2 regions of the Thermaerobacter sp. PB12/4term genome follow, and region 2 is predicted to be linked to the other one. Evidence: predicted binding sites of a transcription regulator. Region 2 holds the regulator's gene; the other holds the start of a gene.
The links. The regulator HrcA, encoded in region 2, represses chaperone genes, less so after heat shock. The targets are predictions, from matches to a motif close to TGTTAGCACTCNNNNNNNNNGAGTGCTAACA.
Positions count from the first base shown of each region.

Region 1: groES (co-chaperone GroES) is a predicted target of HrcA. The motif match lies at 2,570-2,600, and genes of this name have one in related genera.

Region 1 covers NZ_CP048407.1:279,813-288,373, forward strand. The annotation lists gene glp (gephyrin-like molybdotransferase Glp) at 1-1,239, shown strand, start outside; gene moaC (cyclic pyranopterin monophosphate synthase MoaC) at 1,236-1,865, shown strand; gene DYI95_RS01220 (molybdenum cofactor biosynthesis protein B) at 1,933-2,457, shown strand; gene groES (co-chaperone GroES) at 2,732-3,058, shown strand; gene groL (chaperonin GroEL) at 3,077-4,696, shown strand; gene guaA (glutamine-hydrolyzing GMP synthase) at 4,891-6,465, shown strand; gene DYI95_RS01240 (ATP-binding protein) at 7,347-8,561, shown strand, end outside.
Region 2 covers NZ_CP048407.1:2,610,170-2,618,730, reverse strand. The annotation lists gene DYI95_RS10910 (thioredoxin family protein) at 1-296, shown strand, start outside; gene lepA (translation elongation factor 4) at 423-2,261, shown strand; gene hemW (radical SAM family heme chaperone HemW) at 2,261-3,511, shown strand; gene hrcA (heat-inducible transcriptional repressor HrcA) at 3,854-4,876, shown strand; gene grpE (nucleotide exchange factor GrpE) at 4,986-5,828, shown strand; gene dnaK (molecular chaperone DnaK) at 5,881-7,827, shown strand; gene dnaJ (molecular chaperone DnaJ) at 7,971-8,561, shown strand, end outside.

The DNA.
Region 1 (8,561 bases), 490 kb from region 2:
GCGCCCTTCCCCAGCGCCGGGCTCCCTACGGTGGCCGAGGCCCTCCAGCGGATCCTGGCGGCGGCGGGCCGGCCGTCCCTGGCGACGGAAGAGGTGCCCCTGGCCGCGGCCCTGGGCCGGGTGCTGGCCAAGCCCGTCTACGCCCCCGAGGACGTACCGGGCTTTCACCGGTCGACCGTCGACGGATACGCCGTGCGCAGCCAGGACCTGCGGGGCGTGGAGCCCGGCCGGCCGGCCCGCCTGCAGGTGGCGGGCCGGGTGCTGGCGGGCCAGCCCGCCCGGGTGACGGTGGAACCCGGCCAGGCCGTGGCCGTGCCGACGGGCGGGATGCTGCCGCCGGGCGCCGATTGCGTGGTCATGTTCGAGCACACCACCCGGGAGGGACCGTGGCTGCTGGTTCACCGCTTTGCCGGCCCCGGCGACAACGTCATCGCCCGGGGCGAGGACGCCGCCGCCGGCCTGGCCCTGTTGCCGGCCGGGCGCCGGCTGGGGCCCGCGGAGCTGGGCGCCCTGGCGGGCGCGGGTGTCACCCGCCTGACCGTGGCCCGGGGACCCCGGGTCGCCCTGCTGCTGACCGGCGACGAGGTGGTCCCTCCCGGCCAGGTGCCCGCACCCGGCCAGATCCGGGACATCAACGGGGTGGCCCTGGTCGCCGCTCTGCGCCAGGATGGCGCCGAACCCCTCGACCCCGTCTACGTGCGGGACGAGCCGGACGCCTTCCGTCAGGCCCTGGGGGCCGCCCTGGCGGCTGCCGACCTGGTGCTGATCTCGGGCGGCAGCTCCGTGGGCGAGCGCGACCTGACGGCCGAGCTGGCCGCCGAGCTGGAGCCGCCCGGGGTGATCCTCCACGGCATCGCCCTCAAGCCGGGCAAGCCCACCCTCTTCGCCATGGCGGGGCGCAAGCCGGTGTTTGGCCTTCCCGGCAATCCCGTCTCGGCGCTGGTGGTCTACCGGCTGCTGGTGCGGCCGCTGATCCAGCGCTGGCTGGGGCTTGCACCCGAGCCCGGTCCCGGCCCCCGCATCCGGGCGCGCCTGGAGACGGCCCTGCGCCGGCCGCCGGGCCGGGAAGAGTACGTACCCGTGGCCCTGATCTGGCGCGGGGGCGAGTACGGTGCCCGGCCCCAGCCCCGCAAGTCCGGCCTGATCTCGGCCCTCACGGGGGCCCAGGGGCTGGTCCACCTGCCCCTGGAGATCGAGGGCCTGCCGGCGGGTGCGCAGGTGGAGGTGATCCCCTGGTGAGGGAGCCCTTGCCGGCCGGGCAGGGAGCGGAACCCGGCCCCGGCCGGGCCGGGGCGCCGGCCGGCGCCGGAGGGACCGGGTCAGGCCTTGCGGCAGGGTCCCAGGAATGGACCCACCTGGACGGGACGGGCCGGGCCCGGATGGTGGACACCAGCGGCAAGCCCGTCACCCTCCGCGAGGCCGTGGCCCGGGGCCGGGTGCGCATGGCGCCGGCCACCCTGGCCCGCCTGCGCGCGGGCGACGTGCCCAAGGGGGACGTCTGGGCCGTGGCCCGGGTGGCGGGCATCCTGGCGGCCAAGGAGACCGGCCGGCTGATTCCCCTGTGTCATCCCCTGCCTCTTGATGCCGTGGCCGTCGACTTCCGGCTCAGCGCCGAGGGCGTGGAGATCCAGGCCACCGCCCGCACCGCAGCGCGCACGGGGGTCGAGATGGAAGCCCTGACGGCGGTCACCGTGGCCGCCCTGACCCTGATCGACATGTGCAAGGCCCTGGACCGGGGCATGGTGATCGAGGCCGTCCGCCTGGTGCGCAAGACCGGCGGGCGCAGCGGCGAGTACACCCGCCCGGACGAGCCGGCCTGGGAGGACCTGGGCGAGCCGGTGGGGCCCCCGGGCCCGCAGCCATGACGGAAACCCCTGCCCCCGGGGCCCCGCAGACCCGCAAACCGGACGACCGGAAGGGAAGGTGAAGGCCGTGCGGGTGGCGATCCTGACCGTGAGCGACGGGGTGAGCCAGGGCTGGCGCCGGGATGACAGCGGCGAGTACCTGGCCCGCTGGGCTGCCGAGGGCGGGGCGGTGGTGGTGGACCGCGGTGTCGTGCCCGACGACCGGGACGCCATCGCCCGCTGGCTGCGGGCGGCGGCCGGGCGGGCGGACATCATCTTCACCACCGGCGGCACCGGCCTGGGTCCCCGGGACGTCACGCCGGAAGCCACCCTGGACGTGGTGGAGCGCCTGGTGCCCGGGCTGCCCGAGCGGATGCGGTCCGCCACGGGCGCGGCCAACCCCATGGCCTACCTTTCCCGGGGGGTGGCGGGCATCCTGGGCCGCACCCTGATCGTCAACCTGCCGGGCAGCCCCCGGGGGGTGGCCGAATGCCTGGCAGCGCTGGAACCCTTGCTGGCCCATGCCGTGGCCATCCTGCAGGGGGGCGGTCACGACGCTCCGGGCCACCCTCTCCCGCCCCCGCCCTCAGGCGCACCATCCGGCCATGCCTGACCGGCCACGCATAAAGCGCCCCTCGCGCGGGAACAGGATAAGCGGCCGAGTTGGGAGCGGCGGCCAAATCGGGGCTTGACGACCGTTTTTGGCCGCCTTACCATAGTCGGTGGCTTAGCACTCTCCGGAAGGGAGTGCTAACAGGACAGGCGTCCAGCGGCCCGGGGGCTCCGGCCCGCCGGCCCGCCGGCCGGTCATCCTGCAACCCATCATCCAATCGCTGTGGCCGGGCGCCCCGGAACCAACCTGCATCCTTTCAGGGAGGTGCACGGCGGTGAGCGTTCAGCCGCAGCCCAAGGGAGGGACCGTTTCGGTGAAGCTGCGCCCTCTCGGCGACCGGGTGGTCGTCAAGGTGCTGGAGGAAGAGGAGCGGACCAAGGGCGGGATCATCCTGCCGGACACGGCCAAGGAGAAGCCCCAGCAGGGTGAGGTCCTGGCCGTGGGCACGGGCCGCATCCTCGAGAATGGCCAGAAGGTGCCCCTGGAGGTCAAGGAAGGTGACCGGGTCATCTTCTCCAAGTACGCCGGCACCGAGGTCAAGCTGGATGACGAGGAGCTGCTGATCCTCAGCGAGCGGGACATTCTGGCCATCGTTCAGTAACCGAGGAGGGGAAGCGGCATGCCGAAGCAGCTGGTCTTCAACGAGCAGGCGCGGCGCAGCCTCGAAAAGGGGCTGAACACCGTCGCCAACGCCGTCAAGATCACGCTGGGGCCCAAGGGCCGCAACGTGGTCCTGGAGAAGAAGTTCGGCTCCCCCACCATCACCAACGACGGCGTGACCATCGCGCGGGAGATCGAACTCAAGGACCCCTTCGAGAACATGGGCGCCAAGCTCCTGACCGAGGTGGCGACCAAGACCAACGACGTGGCGGGTGACGGTACCACCACCGCCATCGTGCTGGGCCAGGCCATGGTCCGCGAGGGCATGAAGGTGGTGGCCGCCGGCGCCAACCCGATCCTGGTCAAGCGGGGCATCGAGAAGGCGGTCGCCGCCGTGGTGGAGGAGATCAAGCGGATCGCCAAGCCCGTGGAGACCAAGTCGGCGACCCAGCAGGTGGCCTCCATCTCCGCCAACGACGAAGAGATCGGCAAGATGATCGCCGACGCCATGGAGAAGGTCGGCAAGGACGGCGTCATCACGGTCGAGGAGAGCAAGACCCTGGACACGACCGTGGAGGTCGTGGAGGGCATGCAGTTCGACCGGGGCTACCTGTCGCCGTACTTCGTCACCGACCCGGAGGCCATGGAGGCCGTCCTGGAGGATCCCTTCATCCTGATCACCGACCGCAAGATCTCCTCGGTCAACGACCTGCTCCCCGTCCTGCAGCGGGTGGTGGAGCGGGGCAAGCCGCTGCTGATCATCGCCGAGGACGTGGAGGGCGAGGCCCTGGCCACCCTGGTGGTCAACAAGATCCGCGGCACCCTGCAGTCCTGCGCGGTGAAGGCGCCCGGCTTCGGCGACCGGCGCAAGGCCATGCTGGAGGACATCGCCATCCTCACGGGCGGCCAGGTGGTCTCCGAAGACCTGGGCATCAAGCTGGAGAACGTCACCCCCGACATGTTCGGCCGCGCCAAGAAGGTGGTCGTGGAGAAGGAGAACACGACCATCGTCGAAGGCGCCGGCGATCCGCAGAAGATCAAGGCCCGCATCAACGTCATCAAGCGGCAGATCGAGGAGACCACCTCGGACTTCGACCGCGAGAAGCTGCAGGAGCGGCTGGCCAAGCTGGCGGGCGGCGTGGCCGTGATCAAGGTCGGCGCGGCCACCGAGGTGGAGCTGAAGGAGAAGAAGTACCGCATCGAGGACGCCCTCTCCGCCACCCGGGCGGCGGTGGAGGAGGGCATCGTCCCCGGTGGCGGCTCCACGCTGGTGCACGCCATCAAGGCGCTGGACAAGGTGGAGGCCCGCAACGAAGACGAGCGGATGGGCATCGAGATCGTCCGCCGCGCCCTGGAGGAGCCCCTGCGCCAGATCGCGACCAACGCCGGCCTGGAGGGCTCCGTGGTGGTCGAGCGGGTCAAGCAGCTGCCCGACAACGAGGGCTTCGATGCCCTGACGGGCGAGTACGGCGACATGTTCGCCCGGGGTATCGTCGACCCGGCCAAGGTGACCCGTTCGGCGCTGCAGAACGCCGCCAGCATCGCTGCCATGGTGCTGACCACCGAGTCCCTGGTGGCCGACCTGCCCGAGGACAAGAAGGAAGCGGCTGGCGGCAGCATGGGCGACATGGACTTCTGATCCGGTCGCCACGAAGGGACCGGCCCGATAGGGTGGCCGCAAGCCGCTGGCGCGCGGCACCCTTCCCGGAACACAGCACGCCGCGGGGTGGAACCCCGCGGCGTGCTCTTTCAGGGGGGACCGGCGTTTCAGGGGGGACCGGCTTCGGGCCGGACCATGGTATCATGCCGTCAATGAAAAGGAGCGATGGGACCATGTCCGATGCCCGTTCCCCCCTTTCCCCGGCCGAACCCGCCGAGCGGGTGGTGATCCTGGACTTCGGCTCCCAGTACGGCCACCTCATCGCCCGCCGGGTGCGGGAGCTGGGGGTGTACTCGGAGGTCCTGCCCCACAACGCGCCGCTGGCCCAGATCCTGCGCCACCGGCCGCGGGGCGTGATCCTTTCCGGCGGTCCGGCGAGCGTCTACGAGCCCGGTGCCCCCCAGTGCGATCCCGGCCTGTGGCATGCCGGGGTGCCCGTTCTGGGCATCTGCTACGGCATGCAGCTCATGGTCCACCAGCTGGGCGGGCGCGTGGCCCGCGCGGAAGAGCGGGAGTACGGCCCGGCGACCCTGGAGGTGGAGGAACCCGGCCGCCTGCTGGCCGGCCTGGGGCCGCGCCTGGAAGTGTGGATGAGCCACGGCGACCGGGTGGAAACGCTGCCGCCGGGCTTCACCGTCCTTGCCCGCACGGCCGCCTCGCCCTTTGCCGCGGTGGAGGGAGGCGGCGGCCGCTGGCTGGGGGTCCAGTTCCACCCCGAGGTGGGCCACACCCCCCGGGGCCGGGAGATCCTGGCCAACTTCCTCTACGGCGTGTGCGGCTGCCGGGCCGGCTGGACCATGGCCGGCTTCGTCGAGGAAGCGGTACCCGCCCTGCGACGCCAGCTGGAGGGCGCTCGGGCCCTCTGCGCCCTTAGCGGCGGGGTCGACTCCACCGTGGCGGCGGTTCTGGTCCACCGGGCCATCGGCCCCCGGCTGGCCTGCGTGTTCGTCGACACGGGCCTGTTGCGGGCGGGGGAGGTGGAGGAGGTCCAGGAAAGCCTGGCCGGGCTGGGCATTGACCTGCGGGTGGTCGACGCCCGGGACCGGTTCCTGGCCGCCCTGGACGGCATCGCCGACCCCGAGGCCAAGCGCAAGGCCGTGGGCGAGACCTTCATCCGCGTGTTCGAGGAAGAGGCCCGGCAGCTGGCCGAGGAACTGGGGTCCATCCCCTTCCTGGTGCAGGGGACCACCTATCCCGACGTGATCGAGAGCGGGGGCGGCGCCGCGGCGACCATCAAGAGCCATCACAACGTGGGCGGCCTGCCCCCGGACCTGGCGTTCCGGCTGGTGGAGCCGCTCCGCTACCTGTTCAAGGACGAGGTGCGGGAGGTGGGGCGCCGCCTGGGGCTGCCGGAGGCCATCGTCCAGCGGCAGCCCTTCCCCGGCCCGGGGCTGGCCATCCGCATGGCGGGGCCCGTGACCGCCGAGCGGCTGGAACGGCTGCGGGCCTGCGACCGCATCGTCCGGGAGGAGATCCGGCGGGCCGGGCTGGAGGGTCGCCTCTGGCAGGCCTTTGCCGTCCTGACGGGCACGCCCACCGTGGGCGTGATGGGCGACCGGCGCACCTACGGCGAGGCGGTGGCCGTGCGGGCGGTGACCTCGGGGGACGGCATGACGGCTGACTGGGCCCGCCTGCCCCACGAGGTCCTCGACCGTATCGCCCGCCGTCTGGCCAATGAGGTAGAGGGCGTCAACCGCGTGGTCTACGACATCACGTCCAAGCCCCCGGCTACCATCGAGTGGGAGTGACGCCGGGGGGTCAGGCCTGTGGGAGTGAGCCGTGGGGAGGCGTCAGACATGGGCATGGCCGCCGGAACCCGGCCCGGAGGCCGGGTTCCGGGCTTCCGGACCCCTGCCCGGCCGGTGGCCCCGGGCGCATGGGTCCGGCCCCAGACCGAGGGGATCCCGGCCCGTGGCCCTGGACCCAGGGGGTGGGCCCCGGGTCCCAGACGCCGTTCGACAAGAAGGGCGCCCGCGCGAGGGACAGGTTGGCCGTGGCGGCGGCGAAGGATGTATGTAGCCGGACCGGTAGCGGCGCTGCAGCCGGCCTGTGCCACAACATGACGAAAAAGGTCGAAGCACGGTCCTATTTTTTCGAATTTAGGAGGATCTTGCGTGGGCTTGTCGTAACCTTTTCCTAGCAGGGCCGGAGGGAACTGGCCGGGCCGCGACAAGGAACGGCCGGTCGCCGCCCGGGATCAGCGGGAGGGGCGGGACCGGCCGGACGCGGGTGGAGGTGACGGAATGCTTTACCGTGCGGCGAAGCTGCTGGCCGGTGTGCTGGCGGCGCTGACCATCGTGGTGAACTATCAGGTCAGCTGGCCCATGTAACCCCTTGCCGGAAGGGATGGGCCCGGACCCGCAGCCCTGGCCGGCCTGGCTGCAGGCACCACCGCACCCCTCGCACCCGGGTTACCACCATCAAAACACGGGCGCCGGTGGGGTGTAAAGGCAGGTGGAACCGGTCCGGCCGGCCCGGCCGGCCCTCCGGCCGGGGCTGCGGAGCTGGCTGCTGCGACGCGAAAGCCGCGTTCGCCGGGGCGAACGCGGCTTTCGCGTGGGCAGGGGCACCGGCACCGCGATCCCGGCCCGGGCTCCTGCGGCTGCGCGCCGCCGGGGAGGGTTGCCGCATGGACCAGCGAAGTGGAACCGCCATGAAGCCTTCGGGGACCGTCGCCCGGTACATGCTGGCCGTGGCCACCCTGGGCCTGGCGGGCCTGGTGGTCCAGGCCGTGCTCTGGCCGGTGCCGCCGTCGGTGCTGGTGCTGGTGCTGGGTTGCGCCCTGCTGGTGGCCGAGCTGTACCAGGTGCCCGCGCCCGGCGGGGAGGCGGTCTCCATGGGCTCTCTGGTGGTCCTGGTGTCCCTGTGGCTCCTGGGGCCGCCCGTGCCCATCTGGGCCGAGGTGGTGGGCTGGAGCTTGCTGGCCCTGCGCCGGCGCTCCGTCGGCCTGGTCACGGCCTTCAACATCGGCCAGACGGTGCTGGCCGTGCTGGCCGCCGCCGCGGCCTTCCGCCTCACCGGCGGGGCGTGGGGCCTGCCCCTCGTGGCGGGCGACACCGCCACCCCCTACCTGGCCAGCGCCGTGGCCTTCGGCCTGGTCAACGCCACCCTGGTGACGGTGGCCTTCGCCCTCTACAAGCGGGTTCCCCTGGGGCAGCAGGTGCGCACCTACCTGGTGGCCGACAGCTGGCGGCTGGCGGTGTCCGCCCTGCTGGCCCTGGGCGTCTACATCCTCTTCACCCGCCACGGCTATCCCCCCGCGGCCCTGGCCGCCTTCCCCGCTTTGACGGTGGTCCACCACTACGTGGCCACCGTCTGGACCCGCCACCTGCGGCAGCGGGCGGTGGAACGCTTCCTGCGCACCCTCCAGGCCGACCCCCAGTGTCTGCGCCGGACCGACATGCTGGTGCGGCTGGTCACCGAGCTGGCCGAAGCGCTGGGGGTTTCCGGCCGGGACGTCGACAACCTGCGCCAGGCCGCGCTTCTGCACGAGGCAGGCGGGCCGCGCCCCCTGGGCATGGACGACGGCGATCCCGCTCCGGCCCAGCTGGCCCGCCACGCCGTGGCCTCGGCCCGGGAGGTGGCGCGGATCGCGGTGCTGGAGCCGGTGGCGAGGGTCCTCCGGCACCACCACGAGCATTGGGACGGCAGCGGCGGGCCCGACGGCCTGGGAGGCACGGCCATCCCCCTATGCAGCCGGATCCTGGCCGTGGCCGAGGCCTATCTTTTCGCCCTGCAGCGCTGGGGCGATCCCGGGGCGGCCTGGGAGGCGGTGCAGGGGCGGGCCGGCAGCCGGTTCGACCCCCAGGTGGTGGAGGCCCTGGGACAGGTGCGGGGCAGTGTG
Region 2 (8,561 bases):
ACCGCCTCGCCCTGCTGGAACAGGCGGGGGAAACCGTCCACCTGCGGGTGTTCTTCACCCCCACCTGACCCCATTGCCCGCGGGCCGTGCGCTCCGCCATGCAACTGGCCCTGGCCAGCCCCCGGGTGATCGCCGAGGCGGTGGAGGCCAGCTCCTTCCCGCAGCTGGCGCGGCAGTACCAGGTCTGGGCCGTACCCAAGACGGTGGTCAACGACCGGGTGGCCCTGGACGGGGCCGTGGGTGATGAGATGCTGTGGTCGGCGATTGCCCAGGTTCTAGGAATCCCGCCGGCCTGAGCAGGCGGCGGGATTCCGGGCCCGGGTTAAGCCGTGGACGCCCGGGACCGGGCTTCCAGGGCCCGGTGAACGGCCCGGGCATTGCGCGCCATTCCGATTCCGCAAACGGCGAGGTCTCGGTGCAGGATGAACCAGGCTGCCGGAGGGGGCCGCCAGGCCCGGATCCGCAACTTCTGCATCATCGCCCATATCGATCACGGCAAGTCCACCCTGGCCGACCGGTTGCTGGAGCGAACCGGCACCATCAGCGAGCGGGAGCGCCGGGACCAGGTGCTGGACATGCTGGACCTGGAGCGGGAGCGGGGCATCACCATCAAGGCCCAGGCGGTCCGCATGTTCTACCGCGCCGCCGACGGCCAGGAATACACCCTGCACCTGATCGACACGCCCGGCCATGTGGACTTCAGCTACGAGGTCTCCCGCGCCCTGGCGGCCTGTGAGGGCGCCATCCTGCTGGTCGACGCCACCCAGGGGGTGGAGGCCCAGACGGTCGCCAACCTCTACCTGGCGCTGGACGCCGGCCTGGTGCTGATCCCGGTGATCAACAAGATCGACCTGCCCGCGGCCCGGCCCGATGAGGTGCGCCAGCAGCTGGCCGACCTGGGCTTCGATCCCGACGAGGTGCTCCTGGTGTCCGCCAAGGAAGGCACCGGCGTCGAAGCCTTGCTGGAGGCGGTGGTCCGGCGGATCCCGCCCCCGGCCGGCGACCCCGAGGCGCCCCTGCGGGCCCTGGTCTTCGACAGCCACTACGACCCCTACCGCGGCGTCATCGCCTATGTCCGGGTGCGGGACGGCCGGTTGCGCCCCGGCGACCGCATCCGCCTGATGGCCACGGGCACGGAGTTTGAGGTCGACCAGCTGGGCACCTTTCGCCCCATGCTGGTTCCCGTGGACGAGCTGGCCGCCGGGGAGGTGGGCTTTGTCGCCGCGGGCATCAAGAACGTGCGGGACTGCCGGGTGGGCGACACCATCACCCTGGTCGACCGCCCGGCGGCGGAGCCCCTGCCCGGCTACCAGCCCGCCAAGCCCATGGTCTTCACCGGCCTCTACCCGGTGGACCCCGGCGATTACGACCGGCTGCGGGAGGCGCTGGAGAAGCTGCACCTCAACGATGCGGCGCTGGTGTTCGAGCCGGAGACCTCCGAGGCCCTGGGCTTCGGCTTCCGCTGCGGGTTCCTCGGCCTGCTGCACATGGAGATCGTCCAGGAGCGCCTGGAGCGCGAGTACGACCTGGACCTGATCACCACCGCGCCCAGCGTGGTCTACCGGATCCGCTTGCGGGACGGGAGCGAGGTCGAGATCCAGAACCCGGCCGACCTGCCGCCCCGGGACCGGATCGAGGCGTTCCTGGAGCCCTACGTGCGGGTCTCCATCTTCACGCCGAAGGACTACGTGGGCTCCATCATGGAGCTCTGCCAGGAGCGCCGGGGCGAGTTCATCAACATGGAATACCTGGACCCGCGGCGGGTCCGCCTTGAGTACCTGATGCCCCTGGCGGAGATCATGTACGACTTCTTCGACCAGATGAAGTCGCGCTCCAAGGGCTACGCCACGCTGGACTACCACCTGGAAGGGTACCGGGAGTCGGACCTGGTGCGGCTGGACGTGCTGGTGGCGGGGGAGCTGGTGGACGCCCTGTCGGTCATCGTCCACCGGGACAAGGCTTACGCCCGCGGCCGCGCCCTGGTGGAGCGGCTCAAGGAGCTGATCCCGCGCCAGCTCTTCGAGGTGCCCATCCAGGCGGCGGTGGGATCACGGGTCATTGCCCGCGAGACCATCCGCGCCCTGAAGAAGAACGTGCTGGCCAAGTGCTACGGCGGCGACGTGACCCGGAAGCGGAAGCTGCTGGAGAAGCAGAAGGAAGGCAAGAAGCGCATGAAGCAGGTGGGCCGGGTGGAGATCCCCCAGGAGGCCTTCATGGCCGTGCTGCGGGTGGACGAGCCCCGGGGAGGCGGGGGCAGGTGATGCGGCCGGGCGCCACCACCGGCGTAGGGACCCCGGCCCCGGCGGCCGCCCGCCCCGACCCGGACCCGCCCGCGGCCGGGACCTGGCCCGATTGGGATGCCGGACCCGCCCTCTACATCCACGTCCCCTATTGCCGCCAGCGGTGCTACTACTGCGATTTCAACACCTACCTGCTCGACCCCGAAGGCAAGCGCCGCTACCTGGCCGCCCTGGAGCGGGAACTCGACCTTCTGGCGGCCGATCCCGGCCTGACCCGGCCCCTGGTCTCGGTCTTCGTGGGCGGCGGCACGCCGTCCATCCTGGAGCCCGCCGAACTGGAGCGGCTGCTGGAGGCGGTGCACCGCCGCTTCGCCCTGGCCCCCGGGGCGGAGATCACCGTGGAGTGCAATCCCGGCACGCTGGACGAAGGCCGGCTGCGGGCCCTGCGCGGCGGCGGGGTCACCCGGCTGAGCCTGGGGCTGCAGGCGGTGCAGGACGAGCTGCTCCAGGCCATCGGCCGAGACCACACCTGGGCGGACTTTCAGGCGACCTACGCCCGGGTGCGGCGGGCCGGGTTCGACAACGTGAACGTCGACTTGATCTTCGGCCTGCCCGGGCAAACCCTGGCCCAGTGGGAGGAATCCCTCCGGGCCGTGGTGGCGCTGGAGCCCGAGCACGTCTCCTGCTACGGCCTGGAGCTGCACCCGGGCACGCCCTTCCACCGCCGCTGGGAGGCCGGCCTTCTGGACCTGCCGGGGGAGGACGCGGAGCGGGCCATGTTCGACCGGGCGTACGAGGTGCTGGGCGCGGCCGGGTTCGTCCGGTATGAGATCTCGAACTTCGCCCGGCCGGGGCGGGAGTCGGTCCACAACCGGGTCTACTGGCTGAACGGCTCCTATCTGGGGGCGGGGCCCGGCGCCTGGTCTTGCTGGCAGGGGGAGCGCCGGCGCAACCGGCTGCACCCCCTGGCCTACGCCGCCAGCCTGGAGCAAGGCGAGCCGGCCGTCGACCTGCGGGAACCCGTCGGCCGGCGCCAGGCGATGGAGGAGACCATGATCCTGGGGCTGCGCCTGGCCGAGGGGGTTGAGGAGGCTTGCTTCGCCCGGCGGTTCGGCCTGACCCCGGCCGAAGCCTTCCCGGAGGCGGTGGCCCGGTTGCTGGCCGGGGGCTGGCTCCTGCGGGAGGGAGGGCACCTGCGCCTCAGCCTTCAGGCGGTGCCCGTGGCCAACAGCGTGCTGGCCGAGTTCGTCGGCGCGGACCAGTCCCGTTGACGGGCAGCGCCGCCGGTGCTACCTTGTTAAGAGGATCATTAGCACTCTCTGATATCGAGTGCTAACCGGCCCGCATCCGGGCGCCGGCTCCGGGTCCGTGAGGCCATCGGGCAGGCGGCAGCCGGCTCCGGTAGCGGGCGTCGACTCGGTCTCCGGAGAGGGCCCGCCGGGCGGCGCGGGTCGCGGCCGCCGGTCCGGCCTCGGGCGCCGGGCCGGCGGGCAGCCTGCCGGCCCTGTTGGCCGCGGCAAGCCCGGGGCTGGAAGGGTCCCGGGTCCGCCGGCTTGCGGCAGGTGCAGGTTCCCGGTGGGGAAGCGGGGTCCGGAGCCGAGGGGGGAATCACCATGGACCGGCGCAAGCAGCAGGTCCTCAAAGCGGTGGTGGAAGACTACGTCGACACGGCGGAGCCCGTGGGCTCCCGGACCCTTGCCCGCAAGTACGGGCTGGGGGTCAGCCCGGCCACCATCCGCAACGAGATGGCGGATCTGGAGGAGATGGGTTTCCTCGAGCAACCCCACACCTCGGCCGGGCGCATCCCGTCGGACCGCGGGTACCGCTTCTTCGTCGACATGCTGATGGAGGCCGTGGTCCCGCCGCCGGAGCTGGTCGAACGCCTGCGCCGGCTTTACGCCGAGCGGGTCGACCAGGTGGGTCGCCTGCTGCGGCAGACGGCCCAGGTCCTCAGCGAGGCCACGGACTGCCTGGCTCTGGTCGAGGCTCCGCGGGTGGAGCCCGTGACCTTCCGGCACCTGCAGGTGCTCCCCCTCAGCGAGCGGCGCGCGGTGCTGGTCCTGGTGACCGACGAGGGGCTGGTCCAGCAGCGGCTTCTGGAGCTGCCCGAGCCCGCCAGCGAGGCGGACCTGCAGCGCATCTCGGCGGCCCTGACCCGGCGCCTGGCCGGCCTGACCCTGGACCGGGTGGGGCACACGGTGCTGCGCGAGCTCTACGACGAGCTGGCGGCCTGCGGGGCGCTGCTGGAGGTGGCGCTGGAGGCCTTGCGGCCTTCGGCCTCGGACGACGACCACCCGGTCTTCGTCATGGGCACGCGCCGCCTGTTCCGCCAGCCGGAGTTCCAGGACCTGGAGCGGGCCCAGGCCGTGCTGGGGCTGGTGGAGCGGCAGGAGCTGGTGCGGGACCTGCTGGGCCGGCAGGGGAACGACGAGCTGGTCATCACCATCGGACACGAGAATCCGTACCCCGATCTGTACGACTGCAGCGTGGTCAGCGCCACGTACCGTCTTGGTGGCGAGGTGGCCGGTCGCATTGCCGTGCTCGGCCCCAAGCGGATGCACTACCCTCGGATCACCAGCTTGATGGAGCTGCTGGCCCAGCTGCTGACCGAAGCCCTCGAGCGGTCGGTTCGGTGACCGGGCCCGCCGCCGGACGGGAAAGCTTGTCCCTGCCAGCCGGTGGCGGGGCTTTTTTGTCCGGGACCCGGGACCGGTGCGGGGCGCTGGGAAGGAGGCAGGGCCCATCGTGACGGGTGAGGCGGTGACGAATACTCCAGGGGGCGCGGGTCATCCGGTCCCTGAGGCCCGCGGGGCCGCCGCGGGCGAGTCCGGCGGCGAGCCCCGGGCCGGGACGGCCGCTGCCGGTGGGGCCCCGGGCGGGAGCCTGGAGGTCGAGGCGGCCGGCCGGGACGCCGCGGGCGGCCCTGCGGCCGGGCTCGACGCAGTGCCGGAAGGGTCCGGTGAATCTGGCCCCGGCTCCGCGGGCGAGCCGGCGGGGGACCTGGGTGCGGCCGAGGCGGCCCTGGCCGATGCGCGGCGCCAGCTGGATCAGGCCCGGGCGGAAGCCGAGGCGGCGCGGGCCGAGGCTGCTGCGGCCCGGGCGGAGGCCGAGGCGGCCCGGCGGCAGGCCCAGGAGACCCTGGATCAGCTGCGCCGGCTGCAGGCCGACTTCACCAACTACCGCCGGCGCATGATGGAAGAGCAGTCCCGGTGGCGGCAGGAGGCGGAGGCCGAGCTGGCCCGCGCGCTGCTGCCGGTGGTCGACAACCTGGAGCGGGCCCTGGCGGCCGCCGGCGAGGACGACCACCCGGTGGTGCAGGGGGTCGCCATGGTCCACCGGCAGTTCCTCGAGGTGCTGCGCCAGGCCGGGGTGGAACCCATCGCGGCCCAGGGGCAGCCCTTCGACCCCTACCGGCACGAGGCGGTGGCGCGGGAGGAAACGGCCGAGCATCCCGACGGGACCGTCATCGAAGTGTTCCGGAAGGGCTACCTGTACCGGGGACGAACCCTGCGCCCGGCCATGGTGAAGGTGGCCGTGGCGCCGCCGGGGCCGGCCCCGGGCGCGGGGACGGCCGGTTCGTCCGGATGAACCTGAGCCGGGGCACCGGTCGCAGGTTGAGTGCTGGAGGAGGCGACGTAGCATGGGCAAGGTGGTGGGCATCGACCTGGGCACCACCAACTCCGTGGTGGCGGTGCTGGAGGGCGGCGAGCCCACGGTGATCACCAACGCCGAGGGGAGCCGCCTGACTCCTTCCGTGGTGGGCTGGTCCAAGGGCGGCGAGCTGCTGGTGGGCCAGGTGGCCAAGCGGCAGGCCGTGACCAACCCCGAGCGGACCATCTTCTCCATCAAGCGCTTCATGGGGCGGCGCTTCGCCGAGGTGCGGGACGAGGCCGGGCGGGTGCCGTACAAGGTGGTGGAAGGGCCCAACGGGGACGCCCGGGTGGAGGTGGACGGCAAGCTCTACTCCCCCGAGGAGATCTCGGCCATGATCCTGCGCAAGCTCAAGCAGGACGCCGAGGCCTACCTGGGCGAGCCGGTGACCCAGGCGGTGATCACCGTTCCCGCCTACTTCAACGACGCCCAGCGCCAGGCGACCAAGAACGCCGGCCGCATCGCCGGCCTCGAGGTGCTGCGCATCATCAACGAGCCCACGGCGGCCGCCCTGGCCTACGGCCTGGACAAGGAGGAAGACCAGAAGATCCTGGTCTTCGACCTGGGCGGCGGCACCTTCGACGTGTCCATCCTGGAGCTGGGGGACGGCGTCTTCGAGGTCCGGGCCACCAGCGGCAACAACCACCTGGGCGGCGACGACTTCGACCAGCGGATCATCGACTGGCTGGCCGAGGAGTTCAAGAAGGAGCACGGCATCGATCTGCGCCAGGATCGCATGGCGCTGCAGCGGCTCAAGGAGGCGGCGGAGAAGGCCAAGATCGAGCTGTCGTCGACCCTGAGCACCAACATCAACCTGCCCTTCATCACGGCCGACGCCAGCGGCCCCAAGCACCTGGACATGACCCTGACCCGGGCCAAGTTCGAGGAGCTGACGGCGGACCTGGTGGAGGCCACCATGGGGCCGACGCGCCGTGCCCTGGAGGACGCCGGTCTGAAGCCCGGGGACATCGACAAGATCATCCTGGTGGGCGGCTCCACCCGCATCCCCGCGGTGCAGCGGGCCATCCGGGAGTTCTTCGGCAAGGAGCCCCACAAGGGCGTCAACCCCGACGAGGTGGTGGCCATGGGCGCCGCCATCCAGGCCGGGGTGCTGGCCGGCGAGGTCAAGGACCTGGTGCTGGTCGACGTGACGCCGCTGACCCTGGGCGTGGAGGTGCTGGGCGGCGTGGTGGAGCCCATGATCCCGCGCAACACCGCCATCCCCACCTCCAAGTCGAAGATCTTCTCCACCGCCGCCGACGGGCAGACCCGGGTGGAGATCCACGTGGTCCAGGGCGAGCGGCCCCTGGCCCGGGACAACAAGACCCTGGGCCGGTTCATCCTGGACGGGATCCCGCCGGCGCCGCGGGGCGTGCCGCAGATCGAGGTGACCTTTGACATCGACGTCAACGGCATCGTCCACGTGCGGGCCAAGGACCTGGGCACGGGCCGCGAGCAGAAGATCACCATCCAGTCCCAGGGCGGCCTGTCCGAGGACGAGATCCAGCGGATGATCAGGGAAGCCGAGCAGCACGCCGAAGAGGACCGCAAGCGCAAGGAGCTCATCGAGGCGCGCAACCAGGCGGACGGCATGCTCTACCAGGCGCGCAAGACCCTCAAGGACAACGAGGGCAAGCTGGACGAGGCCCTCAAGCAGCGCATCGAGGAGCGCATCAAGGCGCTGGAAGAGGTCGCTCAGGGCGACGACCTCAGCACCATCCGGCGCCGGGCGGAGGAGCTCTCCGAGGCGGTGCTGGAGGTGGGCCGGCGCATCTACGAGCAGCAGGCGGCCGCGACCGGCAGCGGCGCCGCGGCAGCCGGCGACGGGGCCGGTTCGGGCGGCGGGGCGACCAGCGGCACCGGCGCGGCGGGCGATGTGTACGACACGGGCTTCCGGTCCAGGGACGACGAGCGGACCGGTACCGGCGGCGACTGAACAGCCGCCGGGGGCCGCTGCAGCCGGCTTTCGCCCCAGGCCATGGAGCCGGCTGGGGGCCGGGCCGGGGTAGGGGCGGTGTGGCTTCCCGGCCGGACGGGGCACCGGCCCGGGCGCCTGCCCGGTGAGGGAGGAGGTGCGGCGTGGCAAAGGACTACTACGCGATCCTGGGCGTGTCCCGGGACGCCTCCCAGGAGGAGATCAAAAAAGCCTACCGGCGGCTGGCCCGCCGCTACCACCCGGACGCCAACCCCGGCGACCCCGAGGCAGAGCGCCGGTTCAAGGAGATCAACGAGGCGTACCAGGTCCTGAGCGACCCCGAGAAGCGAGCGGCCTACGACCGCTTCGGTACCGCCGAGGGGCCGGCGGCCGGCGGCTGGCCGGGCGGCGCCGGTGGCTTCGGCACCGCCGGCGGCCCGGGCGGCGGCTTCGGTCCCTTCGGCGGCTTCGGTGACTTTGACGGCTTCGGCAACTTCGGCCTCGGCGACCTGTTCGACGCGGTCTTCGGCGGCGGGCGGGCGGCCCGGCGGGGCGGTCCCGCGCGGGGTACCGACCTGGAGATGGAGCTGGAGCTCACCCTGGAAGAGGCCGCCCGCGGCGGCCGCCGGGAGATCCGGGTCGAGCGGCCGGAAGAATGCGCCTCCTGCCGCGGCACGGGCGCCGAGGGCGGCCGGCTGGTGAGCTGCCCCCAGTGCGGCGGCAGCGGGCAGGTGCGTACCGCCCGGACCACGCCC